DNA from 2 places in the Nonomuraea sp. NPDC049695 genome. Region 1 is predicted to be linked to the other one. Evidence: riboswitches for the same ligand, from Rfam matches in the RefSeq annotation. Region 1 holds a riboswitch; the other holds the start of a gene.

Region 1 (20,647 bases):
GGCGGCCCACCAGATCCGGGTGATGACCCCGATCGACTCCACCGGGACGCCCGGCAGCTCCCGCCGCCAGGCGTCCTGGATGGCGTCGGCGCCGTCGCGCGGCGGGTCAGCGGCCACGTTCGGCGCCGCCGTTCACCTGGATGATCTGCGCGGTGACGTGCCCGCCGCCGGGCGAGGCGAGCCAGTGCACCGTCTCGGCGATGTCCTGCGGCGTCCCGGCCCGGCCGGTGTGGGTCTGCGCGACGAGCGTCGCGCGCCGTTCGTCGTCGAGGGCGCCGCTGAAGAACTCGGTGTCCTCGATGAACCCCGGGGCGACCACGTTCACCGTGATGCCGCGCGGCCCGAGGGCGGCGGCCAGGTCCGACGCGTACGGGTGCAGGGCCGCCTTCATCGGGCCGTACGAGGTGCCGCCCGAGCCCCGGAAGGCTGCGATCGAGCTGATGAACACGATCCGCCCGGACGGGTTCAGCAGATCGCGGAACGCCTCGGTCGGCAGCACCGACGTCAGCACGTTGGCCCGGAAGTTGCCCGTCCACCGCTCCGCGACGCCGCCGGAGCCGTACCGCATGTCGACGTTGCCGCCCGCGTTGTTGACCAGCACGTCGATCGTGCCGAAGCGCTCGGCCAGATCGGCACGCACCCGCTCGACCTCCGCCGGCTCACTCAGGTCGGCCGGCAGCGCGGTGCCGCCGATCTCCTTGGCGGCCGTCTCCAGCACGTCGGCGCGGCGACCGATGATCACCACCCGGTCCCCGTCGGCCGCGAAGCGCGCCGCCACCGCCTTGCCGATGCCGGTGCCCCCGCCGGTGACCACTGTCGTGCGTGTCATGTTCATCCCTCCTTGAGTTTAGGCCTAAACTCAAGCTAGCAGAGGGGACCGGACGGCGTCGAACCGAGACCTCAGACTTACGACCTGAGCCCGATCCGTTGCCCATGTTCCTGTTGCGACACTGGCCGCCATGCTCCGTCCCTCCTCCCGGACCTCGGCGACCGGTCCCTTCCTCGTGGGCATGTTCGTCGACGCGCTCGGCAACGGTCTCTACGTCCCGCTGACCCTGCTGTTCATCCAGGAGGTGACCGGCCTGCCCACGCCCGTGGTGGGACTGGGGGTGACCGTGGCGGCGACGATCGGGCTGGCCGCCAACCCGATCGCCGGAGTGCTCATCGACCGGTTCGACGCCCGTACCGTGCTGGTGGGCACGTACGTGATCCGCGCGCTCGGCTTCGCCCTGTACCCGCTCGTGTCCGGATTCGGCCCCCTCATCGCGGTCGCCGCTGTGATCGCGTGCGGAGACCGTGCCTTCTACCCCGCCGCGCGCAGCTACGTCGCGGTGCTCACCGAGGGCGGCGGCAGAGACCGTCTGTACGCGCTCATGGCCACGGCCCGCAACGTCGCCTTCGGCCTGGGCGGCCTGCTGTCGGCCGCCGCAGTGTCCCTGGCCGGTGGCTACGCCCTGATCGCGGCACTCAACGCGGCCAGCTTCGTCATCGCCTCGGCCTGCCTCCTGCGCATCCGCCCCACCTCGGATGAACGCCCTCCGAGCTCGGCCCGTGGCGGCTACCGCCAGGTGCTCACCGACGGGCCGTTCATGGGCCTGGTGAGTGTCGAGCAGGCATTCACGCTGACCAAGCTCATCCTCTCCGTGGGCCTGCCGCTGTACGCGGTCTCGGTGCTCGGCGCCCCGCCCGCCGTGCTCGGCATCCTCTACACGATCAACACGCTGCTGGTCGCGGCCGGGCAGATGGGAGTGCGCCGCCTCCAGCGGCACGCCCGCCGCACACACGCCATGGCCCTGTCCGGCGTCGTCTTCATCGCCTCCTGCGCCCTGTACGCCCTCGCCGCCCCCCTTCCGCCCGGCCCGCCCCGCATCGCCGCCCTGGTGGCCGCCACCCTCGTCTTCACCCTCGCCGAACTCATGCACGCCACCCCCTCCTCATCCCTGGCCGCCGGCGCCGCGCCCCCCGCCCTGCGCGGCCGCTACCTGGCGGTCCACCAGATGACCTGGTCCGTGGGCCAGGTCGTGGCGCCCGCCGGGTTCTCGCTCCTGCTCGGCCTGGCGCCACTGTCGCTGTGGGGGGTGCTCGCCACCCTGCTCGCGCTGGCCTCCGCGGGGCTGCTGCGCCTGTCGGCCCGCCTGCCCGCGGAGGCGGTCTCCGAGAAGATCTCCTGAGGCATGTGGAACGTCCCACTCGTCATCTGGGGTGGGACCGTAACCCGATCTCCGCGCTTCGGGCTCATATGGAGCCCTCTACCGGCCCGAAGTCGCCGCTTGTGGGCTTGCGGGCCTCGGCGTAGTGCGCAGGATCGGCCTTGATCCGCGCAGTTGCCCGCCAGCTTTCGATGACCTCCTGAGTGGTCGCGTCGACGTCCAGTTCGGCGGCATCGGAGAGCGCCTCGACCAGTTCGAGGGTGAAGGCACGCAGTTCGGTCGCGGAAAGGTGGCGTACCCAGGGGAAGACCTCCGGCATGGCTATGACGAGCGCACGCGCGGTGGGGTCATGCTTGATCAAGGCAAGGAACAGCCGGGATGCCGTGGCCAGCGTACGGTCGCGTTCTTCTTCGCGATCAGCCGCGGTCAGGTAGAAATCCGGGGCGTCGCGATGAGTCACACGTACTCGGCCTAGACGCGCCGCACGTTCGGCGACGGCTCGAGGATTTCTCGACAGATCGGAGAAGGTCACGGCATCGGCATGGCTGGTGCTCACCCCACGAGTCTAATCAGAATACGTTCTGACGACTACGTTCATGGCGATGACAGAGCGGCTCAGGCGTCGCGATCACCAGAGCTCAGCGCTGCGGGAGAACGGCGCAGAGCCGAGCCGGCCCGTGCGCTGTGCCGTCTGAAGCCGGTGGTCTGTAATCCAAGGATGAGCACGCCGCCGGCGGTCAACGCCGTCCACAGTCCCGTCAGCCCCCAGGCGGCCGCGGCGGGGATCATCGTGAGGGCGAGCATGCCGTTTCCGGCGATGGCCGAGCCCAGCGTCCAGGTCGACCGTTTGAGCCCCATCAGGCTCCACGACATCACGATTCCGCAGTTGTTGGCGAGGGCGTAGGCCCCCAGCAGCGGCAGCAGGGCGAGGGCCAGGGCAAGGACCGTGGCGTCCGAGGTGAACAGTCCGAGCACCGTGTCGCCGAGCAGGAGCAGCACGAGGGCGCCGGTGAGCACTCCGGTGGCGGCGATCGTCACGGCCGCCCGGTTGAGCCGGCGGGCGTCTTCAGGGGAGGCGGCTCTGGCGATCTCCGGCGTCACGGCCTGCGCGACGGCGAACGCGGCCAGCCCCAGGAATCCCTCCAGCGACGTGAGGATCGCGTGGGCGGCGGCCCCTTGGACTCCTGTCCGTGCGGCGGCGTAGGTCACGCCGCCCATGACCGTGAACTTGATGACGAGCGTGGCGGACATCGGGATGCCGACCTTGGCCATGCGTACGATCTCCCGCGGCCGGGGACGTCCAGGCCACAGAGACTGGCCGGCCAATTCGGGTACGCGCAGCAAGAAGACGTTCGACACGGTGACACCCAGGGCGGTGGAGGCCAGGAGCGCGATGCCGGTGCCCTGGATGCCTATCCTGGGCACCAGCGTGAGGTGCAGGACGACCCCTGTGGCTGTGCTCGACAGGCTCGACCGGAGCACCTGCCGGCTGCGTCCCAGCGCGATCAGCATCCCGTTGGCGCCGCTGCCCGCGGAGGACAGCAGCACCTGGAGAGCCAGGAGCAGGGGTAAGATGCCGAATTCGGCTGTCACCTCACGGGGCGCCCCGTTCATCCGCGCGATCAGGGGGACGCCGAGCATGACGCATGCGCCGAGCGTCCCGAGCCCGATGGTGAGCCAGCGCGCGTCTTTCAGGATGGGCAGGGCCTCGGCGGGGCGGTCACGGCAGGCGGCGATGAACGGGGCCATGCCGCGCAGACCGCCCGACACCGCGGCCGTGACCGGGGCGAGCACCGCACTTGCGAGCGCGAAGGCCGCCAGTTGGGTGGTCGCCTGGTGCCCGAGGAGGGAGGTGCTGATGAGCTGGGCGACGACGCCGGCGCTCAGGGACAGGAAGAGCGGAGCTGCCGCGCTCAGTATCGCGCGATGAGGAGAAGGCATGAAAAGCAAAATCCCGGGCGGTCGATCGCTCGGGATACGGAATAAGTATATCATCCCGGCGGCCGAAGATCAGGCCGCTCACGTCCCGTACGGACAGCTGCGACATGACAGAGTTGAGCGGACATGGGCCGCCCGCGCCGGCCGTGCCGGGCGGCGTCCGGGCCCGAGTCATACGGGGAGCAATTGATGAGGCGCTACATCCTGACGGGCACCCCTGGGGCCGGGAAGACGGCGATCCTGCGCCGGCTGGAGCGTGACGGCTACACGGTCGTCGAGGAGGCGGCGACGGATGTCATCGCCCTGCACCAGGCCCAGGGCGAAGCCGAGCCGTGGACGGAGCCGTCCTTCGTGGAGGCGATCGTCGCCTTGCAGCGCCGGCGCCAGGAGCAGGCCGCGGCCCTTCCCGATGACGTCCAGATCTACGATCGATCGCCTGTCTGCACCTACGCCCTGGCCACCTACCTCGGCCACCCCGTCCCTCCGGCGCTGTCCCGCGAACTGGACCGCATCCGGGCCCGGCAGATCTACGAGAAGAAGGTCTTCTTCGTCCAGAACCTGGGGTTCGTCACGCCGACGGAGGCGCGGCTGATCACCTTCGAGGAGTCGCTGCGATTCGAGCAGATCCACCAGGACGCCTACACCTCACTCGGCTACGAGTGCGTCCCGATCGCCCCGGGCACGCTGCCTGAACGGGTGACAGCGGTCAAGAAACACCTCGAAGCCGCACCATGACCACTGCGCGATCTCGAGATCATCTGATTTGCCGGGCTCAGCAGGAGGCGGCGCGGTCCTCGAGGAGTTTGCGTTCGCGGGCGTTGCGGGTCATCGCGGCCGCCCGCCCGAACTCGGCGCGGGCCTCCTCCCGCCGGCCAAGCTTGAGGAGCAGGTCTCCTCGTACGCTCGGCAGCAGGTGGTAGTCCTTGAGCGAGGGCTCGTCCACGATCTGGTCCAGGAGCTGAAGACCCACCGCCGGGCCGTAGGCCATGGCGAGGGCCACCGCCCGGTTGAGCTCCACGATCGGGGAGCGGGACAGCCTGGCCAGGGCCTCGTACAGGCTCGCGATGCGCTCCCAGTCGGTGTCCTCCGGGACGACGGCCCTGGCGTGGCAGGCGGCGATCGCTGCCTGGAGGGTGTACGGGCCGGGCGCGTCCCCCAGTTGCTCGGCCTGGTCGAGAGCGGCCAGGCCGCGCCGGATGAGCAGCTGGTCCCAGAGTGCCCTGTTCTGCTCCAGGAGGAGGATCGGCTCGCCTGACGGGCCCAGCCGGGCGGCGGATCGGGAGGCCTGGATCTCCATGAGCGCGACCAGGCCGTGGACCTCGGGCTCCTTGGGCATCAGACCCGCCAGGACACGGCCCAGCCTGAGGGCGTCCTCGCACAGAGCGGGGCGCATCCAGTCCTCCCCGGCGGTCGCCGAGTAGCCTTCGTTGAAGATCAGGTAGATGACTTCGAGCACGGAGACCAGGCGGGGCGACAGCTCCGACGCCTCGGGCACCTCGAAGGGGATCTTCCTGTCGGCCAGCGTCCGCTTGGCCCGGACGATCCGCTGCGCCACCGTCGGCTCCGGGACCAGGAACGCCCGGGCTATCTCGTCGGTGGTCAGGCCGCCGAGCACCCGCAGCGTGAGCGCCACCCGCGCCTCCATGGAGAGCGCGGGATGGCACGCCGTGAACACCAGGCGCAGGAGGTCGTCCTCGATCTCGTCGATCTCGGGGAGGTCCTCCTCCGTGTCGAGGCGGTGGCCGAGCTCGATCAGGTGACGTTCGAGGCGTTCGTTCCTGCGGATCAGGTCGATGGCGCGGCGCTTGGCCACGGTCATCAGCCAGGCGCCCGGGTTGCGCGGCACGCCCGTCTCCGGCCACTGCTCCAGCGCGGCCACCAGCGCGTCCTGCGCCAGCTCCTCGGCCAGGCCGACGTCGCGCACGTATCGGGCGAGTCCGGCGATGAGCCGGGCCGCCTCGATCCGCCACACCGCCTCGATCGCCCGGTGAGCGCCCTGGGGGTGAGGATTGCTGTCGGAAGCCGTCACCGGCCCATGAGAGCAGCACCACGCCGCCGATGGCAACCGACGCCGGCCGCCGCCCAAGGGCATCGGCCTTTCTTCGCTCCACCGGTACGCCGGCCGAACGGGCCCAAGCCGCCGGACCGGCCGGGTAAGCGCGGGGTCAGGCGTCGGGCTGGTCGACGCCGAGGCGCTCGCGCAGCGCCTCCTCACGTGCGCGCTCCTCCGCAGGCAGCGAATCGTCCGGTACGTCCGAAGCGTCGAACACCCGCCACACGTCCAGCCCGATCCCCTCATGCCCCGGCGGCACCGGCACCCGCAGCGCCCACTCGATCGCCTCTTCCCGGGACTTCACCTGGATCAGCCAGAAGCCGGCGATGAGCTCCTTGGCCTCGGCGAACGGCCCGTCGATCACCGTCGACTTCCCGCCGCTGTAGGCGATCTGCGCGCCCTGGGAGCTCGGATACAGCCCCTCGGCCGCCAGCAGCACCCCCGCCTTGGCCAGCGACTCGTTGTAGGCGTGCATGTTGTCCACGACTTCCTGGCTCGGCAGCGCGCCGGCCTCGGTCTCCGCGTTCGCCTTGCCCACGATCATGAACTTCATCGGTGCCGCGCTCCCTGTCGTCCGTATCGGTCTCGTTCAACGCGTCGAACGGCGAAGGGCGGGATCGACACGTACCGGAGAATCTATTCGGCTCGACCACCGGTGGGGGCGCTCAGCGGCAGGCGCAGGACGAAGCCGGCCCCGCCCATCGCGGCCTGGTGGACGTGGAGAGTGCCGTGGTGGGCGGTGGCGATGTCCCGGGCGATGGCCAGGCCCAGGCCGGTGCCTCCGCGGTCGCGGCTGCGGGCGGCGTCGAGGCGGACGAACCGCTGGAAGATCCGTTCTCGGTCGGCCGGGGGCACGCCGTCGCCGTCGTCGCTCACCACCAGCTCGGCGTGCGTGGCCGAGCGGCTGAGCCGTACCCGTACCTGGCTGGTGGCGTGCCGTTGTGCGTTGTCCAGCAGGTTGGTCAGCACTCTTGCGATCTGCCCCGGCACGGCGTCGACGACGACCCGGTCGGCCAGGTTCAGGGCTGTCGGGTGGCGATCGGCACGCCGGCCGGTCTCGGTGCGGATCAGGTCGGTCAGATCGACGTGCTGAGTGGCCTGGGGAGCGGTGGCGCCCAGCCGGGCGAGCAGGAGCAGGTCGGTCATGATGTCCTGAACCCGGTCCAGGTCCTCCAGCGCGTGCCCGATCAGGTCGGACAGGTCGGTGTCGCGCGGGTGCATCTGGGCCTCCTCCAGGCGCACGCGCAGGCCGGCCAGCGGGGTGCGTAGCTCATGGGAGGCGTCGGAGGCGAACTGGCGTTGCCGCTGCAGCGCCTGCTCGGTCGAGGCTTTGGCCTGCTCCAGACGTCCGAGCGTGTGGTTGATGGTGCGCGCCAGCTGGGCGATCTCGCCGCGGCCCTGCGATTGCGGGATGCGGGTGCTCAGGTCGCTGACGTTGATCGCGGCCAGTTGCGCGCGCATGTGCTGGATCGGGCGCAACGTGCGGTTGGTGATCTTCCAGGTCGCCGCTGTGGCCAGGAGGATCAGCAGCGCGATGTGGGCGGTCCAGAGCAGTTGGAACCCCCTGGACAGTGCCATGGGCGCCACCATCCGGCCGGCGTAGACCACCGGGGAGGCAGGGGAGGGTGAGAGGCGGACCGCGGCCAGTCGCAGGCACTGTCTGCCGGTGTTCGTGGCGCACACCTCCACGTCGGCCCGGGGGTGATCCGGGGAGGGGCGTACCTGGCTCAGCGGGTCTCGACCGCGTGCCGCGGGCGAGGCGGCGATGACACGGTGATCGGCCCCCACGACCTGGATCAGGTCGATGCCGGGTGTTCGGGTCTCGATCGTGCCGGTCAGATTCCGGCGCCCGGCCGCGGCGGCGGTGATCCCGGCTTGCTCGCGGGCGCCTGACCAGCCGGGGTCGGCTGACGCCTGTCCGGCGGCTGATGCTCCGACCATGCCCATCGGGACCAGCACGGCGATCGCCGTGGCCAGGGCCAGGACGGTGAGCCGGGCCGGGGTCGAGCGCAGACGCCGCCGCCATGAGCCCGGACTCATGACGTCAGCTCGCCGCTTCGCAGTCCGCCCGGCGAACCGCACGCGTGCGCGAACCTGCCAGGTGCTCGGCCGGTCAAGGCACGCCCGGCGGCGGTGAAAAGGATCTTACTGACGATCAAGGACATGGCTCCTCCCGTCGGTGATGGGCATGCCGGCCCGATCGGCGCCGGCGGTGACGACTCACTCTCAGGGCGTCTGCAGGCCCGGGATGTCGTGGTGGTGGCGGTGGATGTGCGCCGTGAAGGCCCGCATGTATCCGGTCAGGAACTCGGCGACGGACGGCACCTGGATGTCGCCCTCGTCATTGATCAGTCCCTTGGTGAACTGGATGTAGGCCTCGGGCTGGCCCAGCACCGGGGAGTTGGTGAAGGACAGGATGGTCTTGAGGTGCTGCTGTGCGACCGCCGTCGAGATCTGGCCGGGTGAGGCTCCGATGGTCGCGGACGGCTTGCCGTTCAGAACATTGGATCCATAGGGCCGGGTCGCCCAGTCGATGGCGTTCTTCAGCGCGCCCGGCACGGACCGGTTGTACTCAGGGGTGACGAACAGCAGAGCGTCGGAGGCTTTGATCGCGTCCTTGAACTCCTGGGCCACGGCGGGATAGTCCGGGTCGTAGTCGTAGCTGTACAGGGGCAGCTGGTCGATGGGGATCTCCGTGAGGCGGAGTTCCGGCGGCGCGAGACGGCTCAAAGCCAGAGCGAGGGTCCTGTTGATCGACCTCTGGGACAGACTCCCGACGATGTAACCAACGACGTAAGTCACTGCATTTTCCTTTCAAGCATGAACGTGCCGACGTCGACATCGACGATCCGGCCGGTGATGGGATCGGCCTCGGAAGAGGCGAGAAGGAGGCCACGCCGACGAGGTCTTCGGCGTACTGGCCACGTCGCACGGCGCGGGCGTTGCGCTTCCAGCGGCGCCACGGGGGCAGACGATGAGGTAGGGGGCCGCTGACGTTGATGTCGAGGACGCGCGGCCAGGCGTCAGGAGTGATCTGCTCGGAACAGCCGCACCGGTAAGCGGGCCGCGACGTTGAGGGCGACGACTCGTTCGGTGTTCATGACGCTTCTCGAGCGGGCTGACCCTCGACGAACGTGACCGTCTCGTCGAGCGGCGCCCGGCCCGTACGGATGTAATCCACCGTGACGTCCTCGAACCCGATCGACATGCCGCAGAAGAGGACGAGCCCGTCCGGGGGCGACAGGACCTCCGCGACGGTCCTGCGATACACCGACCATGCCATCTGCGGGCAACTGTGCAGTCCTTCTGCGCGCAGCAGCAGCATGACGGTCTGCAGGTACATGCCGACGTCGGCCCATTGGGGCAGGCCCATGTCGCGGTCGATGTAGCAGAACAGGGCGGCGGGCGCGCCGAAGCACTGCCAGTTCTCGGCGGCGGCCCTCTGGCGCGCCTCCCAGTCCTCACGCGCGACACCGAGTGCGCTGTAGCGCTCCTGGCCGAAGGCGGATCGGCGCTCGCCGTACGGGGTCTTCAGCACGGGCGGGTACATCTCGTACTCCCGCTCGTCCCAGGGGTCGCCCGCGGCCAGGCGCTCGCCGGCGCGCTGCTTGAGCTCGGCCAGCGGCTCGCCGGTCAGGACGTACGCGTGCCACGGCTGAAGGTTCGATCCGGACGGCGCCCAGGCCGCGGCGGACAGCACGCGCGCCAGCACCTCCTTCGGGACAGGCCGGTCGGTGAATCCGCGCACCGCCCGCCGGCTCGTGACCGCCTCATAAACGTCCAAGATCGTCTACCTCCCCGCCTCTGCTCAGCACGTCCTCTTTCGCTACATCCAAGATGGTATCAGACGATACTGTATCATTCAATACTATTCAGCGGGCGTATGAGCCTCGCGCATGGTGAGGGGAGAGATTTCACGCTAGCCAACGAGGTGCGCGCCGCCGGGACCGGGGCTCGCCTGTGAGTCGGCCGAAGCCGGCGCGGGCGCGCTTACGCCCCGCCGTCCGCTGGATAGGCGAATCGGGTCAGCAGATCCCTCAGTAGTTCGTGCTCGCCGGGCCCCAAGGCGGCCACCAGGCGCTCATCCACTGGCTCCGCCGCCACATGAGCCGCATCGAAAAGCTCGAGGCCCTGAGGCGTGATCTCCACTACCCGCACCCGCCGGTCTCCCGGAACGGGCTTGCGTACGGCCAGCCCCTTGCGCTCGAGGTCGTCCACGACCCGCATGATGCCCGCCTTGTCCGACCCGGTCGCCGCCGCCAGGTCCCGCTGCACTGTGGGCCCGCGGTCGACCAGCACGATCAGCACGGCGAAATGCCGCAACTCGATGCCGAGCGGCCGAAGCGCCTCTGTCATCGCCGTGGCCGCGCGCCAGTGCGCCTGGCGCAGCAGCAAGCCGAGGGCGAAGGGCGATGCATCCCCAGGACGGTCGGTCGCACGCGAGGCGGTCGTTCTGCGAGGGGCGTCGGCGGTCATACGCCCAGGTTACCAGCCATCTTTTCTTTCGATACGGTATCGAATGAAATTAAATCAGACTCGCGCAGCCGCAGCGGTCAAATGAGATCTACAATGTAAAGGCGGTCAGCTGGTCGAGAAAAGCCCGAGCCGTCGGGGCGCAATCGGTCAGCGACGGGACGGCCAGGGCCAGAGAGCGGGTCATCGCCGGCTCGAGGGGCCGGGTGACGACGGCGCCCAGGTCGGCGGGCAGGCCCAGGGTGGGGACGATGCTGACGCCCAGCCCCGCGGCCACCATCTCGAGGATGGCGGCGGGGCCGCCGGCCTCGAAGGCGACGTCGAGCCGGACCTGGGCGGCCAGTGCCGCGCCCATGATCAGCGGGCGGCAGCCGGCGGTGGTCAGGATGAACGGCCGGTCGGCCAGGTCGGCGAGGGTGATGGCCGGGCGGGCGGTCAAGGGGTGGCCGGCCGGCAGCACGGCGACCATGTCGTGGGTGCTGAGGTGGACGGTGTGCAGGCCGGGGGCGGGGAGGGTGACCACGCCGACCTCGGCGGCGCCGCGGTGGAGCCATGCGCGGATGTCGTCGTCCACGCCCTCGAACAGGCGGTGGTCGCGCGCCGCAAGGCCGTCACGACGGCGCTGGCCCGGCCCGCCTCCGAGGCGGAGCTGGCCGACTACCTGGACCCGTGGCATGACCTGCGGGTGGGCCGGTCCTGGATGGCCCTGGCGGGTGCGGCCGACAGCCGCTTCACGCTGGAGAGAGCGTTTTGTCGCGGAGATCCCGAACAGCACGCTCGTGCGCGTTCCCGGGGCCGGTCACATCCCGATGGAGAACGACCCGGCCGGGGTCGCGCGGGCTCTGGCCGATTTCTTCCTTGCGTGACCGGGCTCAGCGCGTACGGCGGGTGCGTTCGTGGGCGGCGACGGCGACGATCGCCAGGAGGGTCAGGGCGGCGGCGAGCGGGAGCGCGGGGCCGACGTGCAGGTGCAGGGTGGCGCCGATGAGGGCGCCGAGGAACATCGCCACGACGGACGCGGACCGGCGCAGGGCCGCCCGGCCGGGGGTGCCGGCGGCCAGGCCGGTGAGGGTGGTGGTGAGGACGTTGGTGACCAGGTCGGGGACGGCCAGCCCGCGTACGGAGGCGTTCTGCAGGCCCATCCCGTACGCGAGCAGTCCGATGAGCGCCGCCCTGGGCCCGGTGTGATGGTGCCCTGAGATCAGGTCCACGGCGAAGGCGGTGGCGACGAGCAGGGCGTGTGCGGCGGAGGCGGTGGCGAACACGCGCCGGGCGTTCCCCATCCACCTGCTCGCCTGCCCGACGGTCCACGCGCCTGCTCCGAAGGCCGCGAGGGCCAGGAGGGAGGCCCAGGCCGACATCTCGCGGTCTCCGGCCAGGGCGAAGCCGAGGAAGACGGTGTTGCCGGTCATGTTGGCCACGAAGACGCGGCCCAGGCCGAGGAAGCTGATGGCGTCCACGAGGCCGGTGACGACGGCCAGGAGGATCAGCAGGGCGGGCAGGACGCCGTGCGGGTTCGCGCCGCGGGGGAACAGCCCGTCGGCGACCCACCGGAGGCCGCCTCTCACGGGCGCTCCGCCAGCGCGGCTCGGGGTGGGCTGGGTCCCATGACGGCTCCTTGGCGGGCGAGGTTCTCGCGCGTGGCTCTTCTCCGGAGCCTGCTCCCTTCGGGGTCTTCCCAGGTGACGAGGCGCTCATCCGAGCCCGGCCGCCTGGGGCGTGCGGTTCACCGCGTGTGCGGTGAGGGCGCCGATCGCGCAGATGCCCGCGAGTCCGAACATCACGTACCGCGCCGAGTCGAGCATCGAGGCGCCGCCCAGGTTGAGCAGAACGCCCGCGACCGCCGTACCGAACGCGATCGACAGGCTCGTCACCGTGGCGATCGCCGCTGCCGCCCGCTGTCCTTCCTCGGGATCCCGGGTGCTGGACATCGCGGCCACCGACAGGTGCGGATAGGCCAGGCCGATGCCCGAACCTGCGATGAACAGCATCGGCACCCAGATGACCACCAGCCAGACCGGGGTGTCCTCGCGCTGCAGAAGTCCCTGGACGAACAGGCCGAGGGCCAGCAGCGCCGGGCCGAGCGCACGCAGCCGCCGGACAGCACGCTCCCCGCTCACCGAGGAGCTGCCGATCTGGGTCACCGACCACCCGAGCGAGACGGCCGCGGCGAAGAACCCCGCCACGAGCGGCGGCAGCCCGCCGAGCCGCTGGCCGAACAGCGGCAGGAACGACTCGACGGCGACGCCGGAGGTCAACAGCGCCAGCGTCAGGTAGACCCACTTCAACGACGAACCTCTCTGGTACGTCGTACGCGGGAAGACCCGGAACTCGCTCCGCCGCTCATGGACGACGAACCCGGCCATCAGCAGCAACGCCCCCGAGATGCCGGCCGCCTTCGCGGGCGTGCCCGGCAGGACACCCGCCGCGCTCACGGCCCCGGCGGCCGCCATGACGAGCAGCAGTGACGCGGCCGGGATCGGCGGCCGCACGTCGCCACGTTCGCCGCCCGGCAGTGCGCGGGGCACGATCGCAGCGCATACCGCTGCGATCACCGCCATCACCCCGAACGCCAGGCGCCACGAGCCCACCTGGGCGAACAGGCCACCGAGCGCCGGACCGGCGAAGTTGCCGACGCCGTACATCGCTGACATCAGCGCCGCGCCGCGCGTCCAGAGCCGGGTCGGCAGCGCCGAGCGGATGACGGCGAACCCCAGCCCGGACAGCAGGCCGGCGCCGAGCCCTTGTACGCCTCGGGAGACGAGCAGCACGGCCATTGCCGGGCTCAGCGCGCAGGCGAGTGACCCCGCCGTGAACGTGGCGAAGCCCAGGAGATAGGCGCCGACGTTTCCCCATCGAGACAGGAACCTGCCGACGAGCATCGTCGCGATCACCATGGCGACGAGGTAGATCGTCATGTTCCAGGCGTAGAAGCTCGCGCCGCCGAGATCGGCCACCGCGGTCGGCAGCAGACTCGCCGCGAGGTAGATGTTGATCGCACCGACGAGCACCCCGCCGGCCAGCACGATCGCCGCACCGAAATGCTCTGGCCCCAGCAACTCCCGCCAGGACGGCGGGGCGGGGTTCATGTGGTCACCGGCATTCATGATGTCAAGGCTGTCGGTGAACCGGCTCCGGAGACTTTCCGTTGCCCAGCGGCAACGGCGCTGGGCCGATAGGTGGGAAAGCCTCAAACCCCGATGGAACCCTGCCTGTGGCGGGCCGAGTGAGCGGGCATGGCTCACCTCCCGGACGCGACGAGCGCGCGCCCCCGAAGGGACGCGCGCTCGAGCGGTGGACGGAAGGGTCAGCCGGCGTACTGCGGGTAGCCGTAGCCGACGACCTGGGAGGTCGGGCGGACGCGCTCCTCGACCTTGCCGTTGCCGGTGTTGCCCTCGACGGTCGAGATGGTGCCGTCGCCGTTGTCCTTCTCGACGAACCCGACGTGGTTGATGGCGTCGAGGTCCTTGCTGCCGTTCCAGGCGAAGAACACGACGGCGCCGGGCTTGGCGGTGGTGCCGAAGCGCTGGTTGGCCTGGAACCACTTGGCGTAGGCGACGGTGTAGGCGTCCCAGCCGACCTGCGGGCGGGCGCCGGTCCGCTCGCCGACCCAGGAGACGAACATCGCGCACCACGGCGCGTTGATGTATTCGGCTCGGGTGCCGCCGTCACGGGCGATGGTCTCGGCGGCCCGCTGCGAGGCGGCGTACCACTTCTGGTACGGCGTGCCGCCGCCGTAGGCGTTCTCCGTGATGCCGACCTGGGACTTGGCGAGCGCCAGGACCTGGGCGGCGGTAACGCTGATCTTGGTCTCCCGCTTGGCGCGGTCGTCGTCGTGCGTACTGGCGGCGGCCGCGGTGACCGGCAGCTTCTCCGCGGCGGCGGCGGTGCCCATGTGGGCGCCGAGCCCGGAGGCGAGGACGGTCGCACCGAGCACGGCTCGGGCGATGTTGGTCTTCGTGGCACCGGTAATGCGGAATTTGGCCATCGAGGGGGTTGCTCCTTGCTTCCATGCCGCTTACCGGGTTAGCTGACGGGTTCGGGCGTGGAAGCTGCCCTACGGCACCGAAGTGCCGATTCACCCCAAGGACGTGGGTCCCCGGTTCCGCACGCAGGCGGATTCAGCGGTCACAGGACGGTCCTGTGATGTGTTGTGCGATGGTCGGACATCGCCGGACAAACCGGACGAATGTCACAAGAATGCCTTAAACGTAATGCATAAGGCAAGAGGTTACAAATCCGTAACCCTCCCGCTAGGCGAGTTGCCCGCGGGCAGCGGCCAGGAGCCCCATCATGGCAAGGGACTCGTCAAGCGGCATGACCGAGCTTTCGGTCCTGCCTTCGGCCGTCGCGGCGCGGACTTCGCGGAGCTCCCCGGCGTAGCCGTTGTCCGCCGGATCGAGCACATGCTCCTCCGGCTCCATGGCGGGCCCAGAAAGTAAAATCCGCTGCGGTGCCCAGAACGGCGCCTGGATGTCCGCGCGCATCTGAGTGCCAACAACACTGGCCTGGTTCGGGTAATTCCCGATCAAGGAAGTTTCCACCAGGGCCCGCCTGCCGCCGGGGTAGAGCAGCACCCCGGCCGCCTCCGCGTCCACCCCGTTGGGCGCGAGAGAGCCGGTGATCCGCAGGTCGGAGGGCATGCCGAGGAGCAGCTGAGCCAGGCCGAACGGGTAGATCCCCAGGTCGAGCAGGGCCCCGCCGCCCAGCTCCGGCGCCCAGAGCCGGTGCGCCGGATCGTAGGGCTTGGCGAAGCCGAAGGAGGCGTGCACGGAGCGGATGTCGCCGAAGCGCTCGTCGGCCGCGATCTTCTGGATGAGCGGGTTGAACCGCATCCACATCGCTTCCATCAGGAACACGCCTGCCTCGCGCGCCAGCCGTACCATCTTCTCCGCGTCGTCCACGGTGGCGGCCAGCGGCTTCTCGCACAGCACGGCCTTGCCAGCGGCGATGGCGGCCTCGGCCACCTGCAGGTGCTGGGCGTGCGGCGTCGCGACGTAGACGGCGTCCACGGCCGGATCGGCGCACAGCTGCTCATAGGAGCCGTACGCCGACTCCGCGCCCAGCGTGGCGGCCAGCGCCTGCGCCCGCCCTAAGTCCCTGGACCCGACGGCGGCCACCCGCATCCCCGGCTCGGCCACGATGGCCGCTCCCACGGTCCGCGCGATACCGCCTGTCGCCGCAATGCCCCACGCAAAATCCCGCACGCGGGAGATCGTAGACCAATCACATCATGTCGAACGTGTCGGGATCGGGGCCGAACCGCTGGCCCCTGTTCAGCGCGCCGATGGCGGCCATGTCCTCGGGATCGAGGGTGAAGTCGAACACGTGGATGTTCTCGGCCATCCGCGAGGGAGACACGGACTTGGGGATGACGACGTTGCCGAGCTGCAGGTGCCAGCGGAGCACGATCTGCGCGGGCGTCCTGCCGTACTTGCCGGACAGCACGGCGAGCGCCGGGTCGTCGAGCAGCCCCTGACCCTGGCCGATCGGGCTCCACGCCTCGGTGAGGATGCCGTTGGCCTCGTGGAAGGCGCGCATCTCGCGCTGCTGCAAGTACGGGTGCAGCTCGATCTGGTTGATCGACGGCACGATGCCGGTCTCGTTCATCAGCCGGGTCAGGTGGTCGCTCGTGAAGTTGGAGGTGCCGATGGCCTTGGCCCGCCCGTCACGGTAGATCTTCTCCATGGCCTTCCACGCCTGCACGTACCTGTCATGCTTCGGCAGCGGCCAGTGGATGAGGAAGAGGTCGATGTAGTCGAGGCCGAGTCGGGTCAGGGACTCCTCGAAGGCCGCCTCGACGCGTCCGTGGTCGGCGTTCCACAGCTTGGTGGTGACGAACACCTTCCCGCGCGGCAGCCCCGATTCGCGCACGGCCTGACCCACGCCCTCCTCGTTGCCGTACGCGGCGGCGGTGTCGACGTGCCGGTAGCCGGTCTTGAGTGCGGTCGTGACGGCCTGCGCGGCCTCGTCGGCGGGGACCTGCCAGACGCCGTAGCCGAGCTGCGGGATCTGCACGCCATCGGTGTTGAGCAAGAGCGAGTTCATACCGTCCATTGTTCATGTCGCGTTTCTGGGGGCTTAAGGCGGTGGGGCTAGCTTGAAGCGGTCGTGAACGGGCCATCCCCCGGCTGGGAGGAGCAGGAGTGGTCGAACAGGCGTCGGCCTGGGTGGAGTCCCCGCTCCAGATGCTGTGCGCCGTCGAGGCCCACCACGCGGGACTGCTCGGCCCCAGGACGGTCGTCGTGCCGCGCTCGGGCCTTCGGCCGCTGAAGGCCACGCGCCGGGAGTTGCGGTCTCTGGGGCTGCCGGACGGCCTGGAGCTGGCCGAGCCGCGTGACCGCATGCCGAGGCGCGTGCAGGCCGTCGGCGACGCGTTCTCCGGCAAGGTGCAGCTGCGCTGGCTCACCTCGCGCCCCGGCCGCATCGTGATCGTGGACGACGGCCTGGCCACCCTCCGGCTGCTCGAGCTGCTGGCCGCCGGGCCGTACCGGCCGCTGCTGCGGGCCAGGGCCCAGCCGACCAGGCTGCGCACCGCGCTGGGCGTGGCGGCCGCGCTGCGGCTGCGCCTGAGCGACGTGTCGATCTTCACCGCCCTGCCCGTCGACCAGACCCTGGAGGAGGCGGTCCGGCGGGCCGGCATCGACCTGGTACGCCACCAGTTCGCCTGGCTGCGGGCCCAGCCGCTCAGCGCCGAAGGGCCCGCTGAGCGCACGGTCGTCCTCGGCACCTCGCTCGTCAGGAACGGCCTGGTGCACCGCGACCACTACCTGCGCTGGCTGACGGACCTGGCCGCGCGCGAGCCGCTGGCGTACTACCCGCACCGCCGCGAGGACCCCGTCGACGTCGCGCTGATCGGGGAACGCCCGGGGATCACGGTGCACGACGCCGGCGTGCCCGCCGAGCTGACGCTGCGCGGCCTGGACGCGGGGCAGCGCGTGCTCAGCCTCCCCTCGACCGCGATCACCTCGCTGCGGGTGCTGCTCAGCCCGCGCGGTGTCGCCGTCGAGCCCGTGGAGGTCCCCGACGACTGGTGGACCAGCAGGGCGGCCCCTGCCCTTCGTTCGCATCTGACGGGAGTGTCCGGTTGAAAGTGTTGGCGGTCGCCGACTCCGACTCGTACCTGAAGTGGGCGGCCTGCCTGCTCGGCGATCTGCCCGGGGGAGCGACCACGGAGCTGGCGGTGGTGCGCACGCCGATCACGCCGTCGCCTGAGCAGATCGCCGCCGCCGTGGGCGGTGCGGTGCCGTCGTCGGGGCCGCCGCCGGTGCTGTCGGCCAGGTCCCTGCGGCGGCTGGCCGAGCGCACGCGGCCGGACGTGGTGCTGGTGGCCTGCACGGGTCCGGTCGTGGACGTGCTGGTGGCCGACGTGTTCGCGGGGCTGCGGCCGCGGCCGGTGTTCGTCAGCGGGCTGCCGGGCATCTCGGTGCCCGCGACGGAGAAGGCGTGGTTGTTCCGCAGCGGGTGCGACCTGTTCGTGGTGCACAGCGAGCGGGAGGTGGCCGAGTTCTCCGAGATCGCCGCCAGGCTCGGCGGGGGAGGGGCGGTGGGCCTGGCCAGACTGCCGTTCCTGCGTTCGGAGTCGGCCGCCGCGGGCGGGAACCGGGTCGTGTTCGCCACCCAGGCCAAGGTGCCGCGCGAGCGGGAGGAGCGGGAGCGCGTCCTGCTGGGGCTGGCCGAGCTGGCCCGGCTCCACCCCGAGCTGGACGTGGTCGTCAAGCTGCGCGCGCTGGAGGACGAGCGGCAGACGCACAACGAGCGCCACCACTACCAGCGGCTGTGGCGGGAGATGGGGGAGCCGGGGCGGCTCTCCTTCCAGGCGGGCTCGATGCACGACCAGCTCGCGCGGGCGGCCGGGTTCGTCACGGTGAGCTCGACGGCGGCGCTGGAGGCGATCGCGCTGGACGTGCCGTCGCTGGTGCTGAGCGACTTCGGCGTGAGCGCCGAGATGATCAACCTGGTGTTCGAGGGCAGCGGGCTGCTGGGCACGCTCGACGACGTGGCCAAGGGGGACCTCCGGGCCGCCTCGGCCGAGTGGCGCGCGGCCAACTACTTCCACCCGGCCGAACGCAACGACTGGGCTCGGCTGCTGGCGGGGCTGGTGGCGGGCGGGGGGTCGCGGGTGCCCGCGTCCTCGCTGCTGGACGGGCCGGAGCACGCGGCGGCGCGGCGCCGGGCCCGGCTGCGGGTGGAGGTGCACCCCTCGATGCTGCGGGCGGGCTACCGCGCCAAACGGCGGATGCGCCGCTACCTCAAGGCTCTCGGCTGACCACCCCGTCGGCCTGACCAACTCGGATCCTGCTTGAACCGATCTTCGCCGGAGAGATCCCGTAGGATCCCTGACAAGATGTCAGATCAAGGGGTATGGATGACCGAGCTGGAGCGGGCCCCTGCGGGGGTGGACCCGACCGTGCCGAGTGTGGCCCGGATGTATGACTATCTGCTGGGTGGCAAGGACAATTTCGCCGCCGACCGTGAGGCCGCGGCGCGGATCATCCAACTGTCTCCCAATGCCAAGGAGGTCGCGCAGGCCAATCGGGCGTTCCTGGGCCGTGCCGTCCGCGCGGTCGCCGAGAGCGGGATCCGGCAGTTCCTGGACATCGGCACAGGCCTGCCGACCCAGGAGAACGTCCATCAGGTGGCGGGGCGCATCTCTCCCGGCTCGCGCGTGGCCTACGTCGACAACGACCCGATCGTGCTGGTGCATGCCCGCGCCCTGCTCGCGGAGACCGCCGACACCATCGTGGTGGAGGGCGACATGCGCGACCCCAAGGCCATCCTCGGTCACCCGCAGATCACGCGGCACCTCGACTTCGAGCAGCCTGTGGCCGTGCTCCTGGTCGCGGTGTTGCACTTCATCCCCGACGATGATCAGGCTCAGAGCATCGTGGGTTACATTCGCGAAGCCCTGCCCTCCGGGAGCCATCTGATCATCTCCCACGTCACCACGGGCGAACTCGACAACGAGGCGGTGGGCGAAGGCCGCGAGGTCTACAGCAGGACCAGGGCGGGCAACGTGACCCCACGCACGCGCGAGCAGATCGCCGGCTTCTTCGAGGGCCTGCAGATGCTGGAGCCGGGCCTGGTGTCGACGACCGACTGGCGCGCCGAAGACGCCCTTGATCCGTCGCTTGCCGGCCCTGGCGGGGCCGACATGCTCTGCGGCGTGGGTCGCGTGCTCTGAGGGACCTCCAGGCGTTCCGGCCGGCTAACGGCCTGTGGCCCAGGGCATCAGCTCGGCGGCCAGGGCCTTGCTCCACGGCCGGGCGAGAGAGCGCAGTTCCTCGCAGCGGGCGGCGCCAAGCGCGGTGTACGGTGCCGTCCCCATCCGGTCCGTAGCCTCTTCGATCTCCTCACGCCGCCTGCGGCCTTCCTCGGTGAGAGCTCCCTGGAAGAGCCAGCCACGCTCCTCCAGCCCCTGTACGGCGGCGGCCCAGTCGGCCTCGGACCACCCTCGCGTACGCCGGAGCACCTCGGATGTGACGGCGCCGGTGGCCGCGTGGGTGACGAGGGCCTCGATGCCGCTCAGGCCGGCGGCCAGGAGGGCGGCGAGATGGCCGTCGCCGCGATACTCGCGCAGCAGGGTCTGGGCATGCCAGAGCACCAGGTGGGGAGCCTCCGGCCAGGGCAGTGCCACGTGCGCGGCATACAGCGGCCGCCCGCCGAGCTCGCCCGCGACGGTCTCCGCCGCCTGGCGGGCCAGCTCTGCCGCCCGCGACATCTCCGGGGAGTCCACGGCGTCGCCCAGCACCCGGAGCAGCGTGGCGTCCACCGATTCCAGCCGGGCGGCCAGGATGTCGGAGGGGGAGGCGATCTCCCAGGCAGCCGGGATCGCCTGCCGTACCAGATCAGGGTTGAAGTTGTAGAAGGTCGCGATCACCACTTCGGCGGGAACCGCGCCGAGAGCGGCGGCCCGGGAGGCGAAGTACCCCATCCGGCCGCTCAGCCCGAGACCCTCGTAGGCGGCTCCCGCCTCGGGAGAGAAGTAGATCATGCCGTGCAACGGCTCCAGAGTGCGCCAGGTGCGGCGTTC
Region 2 (2,730 bases), on a different contig from region 1:
CCGGCTTGCCGTCCTTGCTCACGCTCAGCGTGAGCTTGCCGGCCTGGCCTGGCACGAGATCACCCGTCAGGGCGACCGTGTAGCCGTCCACCTGGGCCGTCCTGACCGCCTGGGGCAGGGGCTGTGGCTTGTAGTCACCCGCGACCAGCAGATCCGTACCAAGAGTCAAGCCGCTGCCACCGGTGGGAGCGAAGTCGGCGAAGGCCCGGTAGGCGCCCGGGTCGTCCAGCGTCAGCTTCACCGACCACACACCGTCGGGGGCCATGTCCGGATGTACGTGCTGGAACGTCGCCAGATCCCGCGACACCACGATGAAGTGGAGCTTCTTGTCGTGCTGGACCTGATAGTCGGTCACCGGCTTGCCGTCGGATCCCGTCACGGTGAAGCGGAAGTCCGTGGGCTCGCCGGCCTTGATCGTCGTCAACGGGTTGAGGGTGTAGCCGTTCTGGGACACTTGGAGCCCCCCGGGGGTATTGTCCTGCGCTGTTGCGGTGGTCTCCTCATGGCCGTCGTGGCCGTCGGCGGCGGGAGCCGGATGGGCCGTCCCGTGGTCGGGCTTGGCCGGTGCCGGGCCGACGTCGCCCACCGCGTTCCCGACGCCCAGGGCGCCGCCGAAGACGACGGCCAGCCCCAGCACGTAGGCACCCAGTTTGGTCGCCGCGTTCATGCCGGATTCGCCACCTCGTAGCCCGCTTCCTCCACGGCCGCGACGATCGTCGCCGTGTCCACGGGGCTGTCGCTCTCGACGGTCAGCAGGCCGCTGGCCAGGTCAACCTCCACCGAGGTGATCCCGGCGACCTCGCCGACCTCTTCTTTCACCGAGCTCACGCAGTGGCCGCAGGTCATGCCCTTGACGGTGTAGGTGGCGGTAGCCATATCGATCAACCCTTTCCGGTGTGTTCGGTGCTGTCAGGAGCGGACGAGCCGCGCGATGGCGTCGGAAGCCTCTTTGACCTTGGCCTGAGCCTCGGGACCGCCCTTGGCGGTGGCCTCGGCCACACAGTGGGCCAGGTGATCCTCCAGCAAGGAGATGGCGACCGACTGCAGGGCGCTGGTGGCCGCCGACACCTGTGTCAGGACGTCGATGCAGTACTTGTCGTCCTCGATCATCCGCTGCAACCCGCGCACCTGACCTTCGATGCGACGCAACCGGCGCAGCTGGTCCTGCTTGCTGTCGCTGTATCCGACCATGTCTCCCCCTTCCGACACTCTCACCATACTATACCCCCCCACCGTATTTCAAACCCGAGCCGGACCCGTGCGGCGCGGCGCCGGTCCGTGCCCGGCGACCCCCAAATCTTTTACCGAGTCCTGCATCCCTTACAGGCACGGCACTTCAGTGCCGTCCAGCGACCGGCAGCGGCCAATCCGATTTGCCCTACTTGCACTATCTATGCCTATATGTCTATCTTTTGCCTAATCGCGACATAGATGTGACGACCTTTCACCGCATCGTTGCCGCTTGGTTGACCGGACCGTGCGCTGCCCTCCAGGGCAGTGTCCGGCCGCCGAATCCGCGTCTCGCGGAGCCGGGGACCCACCTTCTCGGGGTGAATCGGACGCCAGCCCAGCCTGCGCCCGTAGGGCACTTCCAAGCCCGAACCCGTCAGCTAACCCGGTAGGCGGCATGGAAGCAAGGAGTCAATGCCGTCATGCCCGAGCCTCGGCTTGCCGCAATCGCCCGTATTTCCCTCAAGAATCGCCTCAATCCCCTCACCCAGCGCGTCAGCTTCGCCGTCGCGGGTGCGATCCTCGCCGGAACGACCGCCATCGCCGGCGTGGCCACCATGACGCTCGCAGCGCCCACCAGCCACGTCCCGACGTACGAGGCCCAGCCTGAGACCGGGTCCCTCACCTACGGCCTGGACATCTCGAACTACGAGCCCCTGTACGACTGGAACGCCAGCGAGGCCCAGTTCGGCATCATCAAGGCCACGGAAGGCACGAGCTTCCGCGACGCCTCCTTCGCCAGGCACTGGCTCCAGTTGGGCAAGAAGGGCATCGTGCGCGGCGCCTACCACTACGGCCACCCCGGCAACGACCCCGTCGCGGAGGCCGAGCACTTCCTGTCCGTGGTGAACGCGCAGCCCGCCGAGCCCGGCGACCTGCTGGTCCTCGACCTGGAGACCACCGACGGCAAGTCCGTGGCCGAGGTCAACGCCTGGGCCAAGGCGTGGCTGTCGTACGTGAAGGCCAAGACGGGAATCACCCCGATGTTCTACAGCGGCTGGAACTTCGCGGACACCTACGGCAAGGGCCTGGCCGAATACCCCCTATGGGTGGCCCACTACAGCAAGGCCAAGGGAGCGGTCACCCCGCCCGCCGACTGGAAGTCCTGGACCATCCACCAGTACACCGAGTCCCCCATCGACCAGAACGTCTCCGCGCTGACCGTCGACCAGCTGCGCGGCCTGGGCCGCCGCGCAGCCTGAGCAGAGCAGCGGCCGCCAGAAGCCGGCGGGCTCGGCATGAGTCAGCTTGATGCCTCGGTTCACTCGCTGACGTACTGGTCGGCGTAAGCCTTCGAGGGCGCGATGGGCGTGATGACATCGATCAGGACGCCGTTGGGGTCGGCCACGATGAAGTGCCGCTGCCCGAAGTCCTCGCTGCGCAGTTCGAGCTCAGGTCGCAGCCCTTCACCGGCGACGAGCCGTTCCCACTCGGCATCGACGTCCTCCACCTCGAAGTTGAGCAGCAGCCCCTGCACCGGCACGCGATATCCCTCGGGCA

Evidence for each region. A riboswitch is a leader RNA that binds a small molecule or an ion and turns the genes downstream of it on or off. The one in region 1 is predicted to bind cyclic di-AMP.
Region 2: another riboswitch for cyclic di-AMP. It lies ahead of AB0J64_RS27890 (GH25 family lysozyme); the one in region 1 lies ahead of AB0J64_RS47760 (CHAP domain-containing protein).

What each region holds. Positions count from the first base shown of each region.
Region 1 is NZ_JBFANV010000099.1:146-20,792, reverse strand. Features, by position in the region: gene AB0J64_RS47835 (MarR family winged helix-turn-helix transcriptional regulator) at 1-117, opposite strand, end outside; gene AB0J64_RS47830 (SDR family oxidoreductase) at 107-829, opposite strand; gene AB0J64_RS47825 (MFS transporter) at 960-2,171, shown strand; gene AB0J64_RS47820 (hypothetical protein) at 2,236-2,706, opposite strand; gene AB0J64_RS47815 (MATE family efflux transporter) at 2,766-4,091, opposite strand; gene AB0J64_RS47810 (AAA family ATPase) at 4,278-4,823, shown strand; gene AB0J64_RS47805 (RNA polymerase sigma factor) at 4,861-6,117, opposite strand; gene AB0J64_RS47800 (YciI family protein) at 6,254-6,694, opposite strand; gene AB0J64_RS47795 (ATP-binding protein) at 6,778-8,181, opposite strand; gene AB0J64_RS47790 (NADPH-dependent FMN reductase) at 8,368-8,943, opposite strand; gene AB0J64_RS47785 (nitroreductase) at 9,239-9,925, opposite strand; gene AB0J64_RS47780 (MarR family winged helix-turn-helix transcriptional regulator) at 10,132-10,617, opposite strand; gene AB0J64_RS47775 (LysR family transcriptional regulator substrate-binding protein) at 10,706-11,290, opposite strand; gene AB0J64_RS47770 (YoaK family protein) at 11,487-12,182, opposite strand; gene AB0J64_RS47765 (MFS transporter) at 12,309-13,721, opposite strand; gene AB0J64_RS47760 (CHAP domain-containing protein) at 13,922-14,602, opposite strand; cyclic di-AMP (ydaO/yuaA leader) riboswitch at 14,615-14,751, opposite strand; gene AB0J64_RS47755 (Gfo/Idh/MocA family oxidoreductase) at 14,868-15,821, opposite strand; gene AB0J64_RS47750 (aldo/keto reductase) at 15,841-16,662, opposite strand; gene AB0J64_RS47745 (hypothetical protein) at 16,761-17,705, shown strand; gene AB0J64_RS47740 (DUF6716 putative glycosyltransferase) at 17,708-18,883, shown strand; gene AB0J64_RS47735 (SAM-dependent methyltransferase) at 18,983-19,798, shown strand; gene AB0J64_RS47730 (hypothetical protein) at 19,823-20,647, opposite strand, start outside.
Region 2 is NZ_JBFANV010000035.1:25,533-28,262, reverse strand. Features, by position in the region: gene AB0J64_RS27905 (hypothetical protein) at 1-667, opposite strand, end outside; gene AB0J64_RS27900 (copper ion binding protein) at 664-876, opposite strand; gene AB0J64_RS27895 (metal-sensitive transcriptional regulator) at 910-1,191, opposite strand; cyclic di-AMP (ydaO/yuaA leader) riboswitch at 1,497-1,640, shown strand; gene AB0J64_RS27890 (GH25 family lysozyme) at 1,653-2,432, shown strand; gene AB0J64_RS27885 (VOC family protein) at 2,492-2,730, opposite strand, start outside.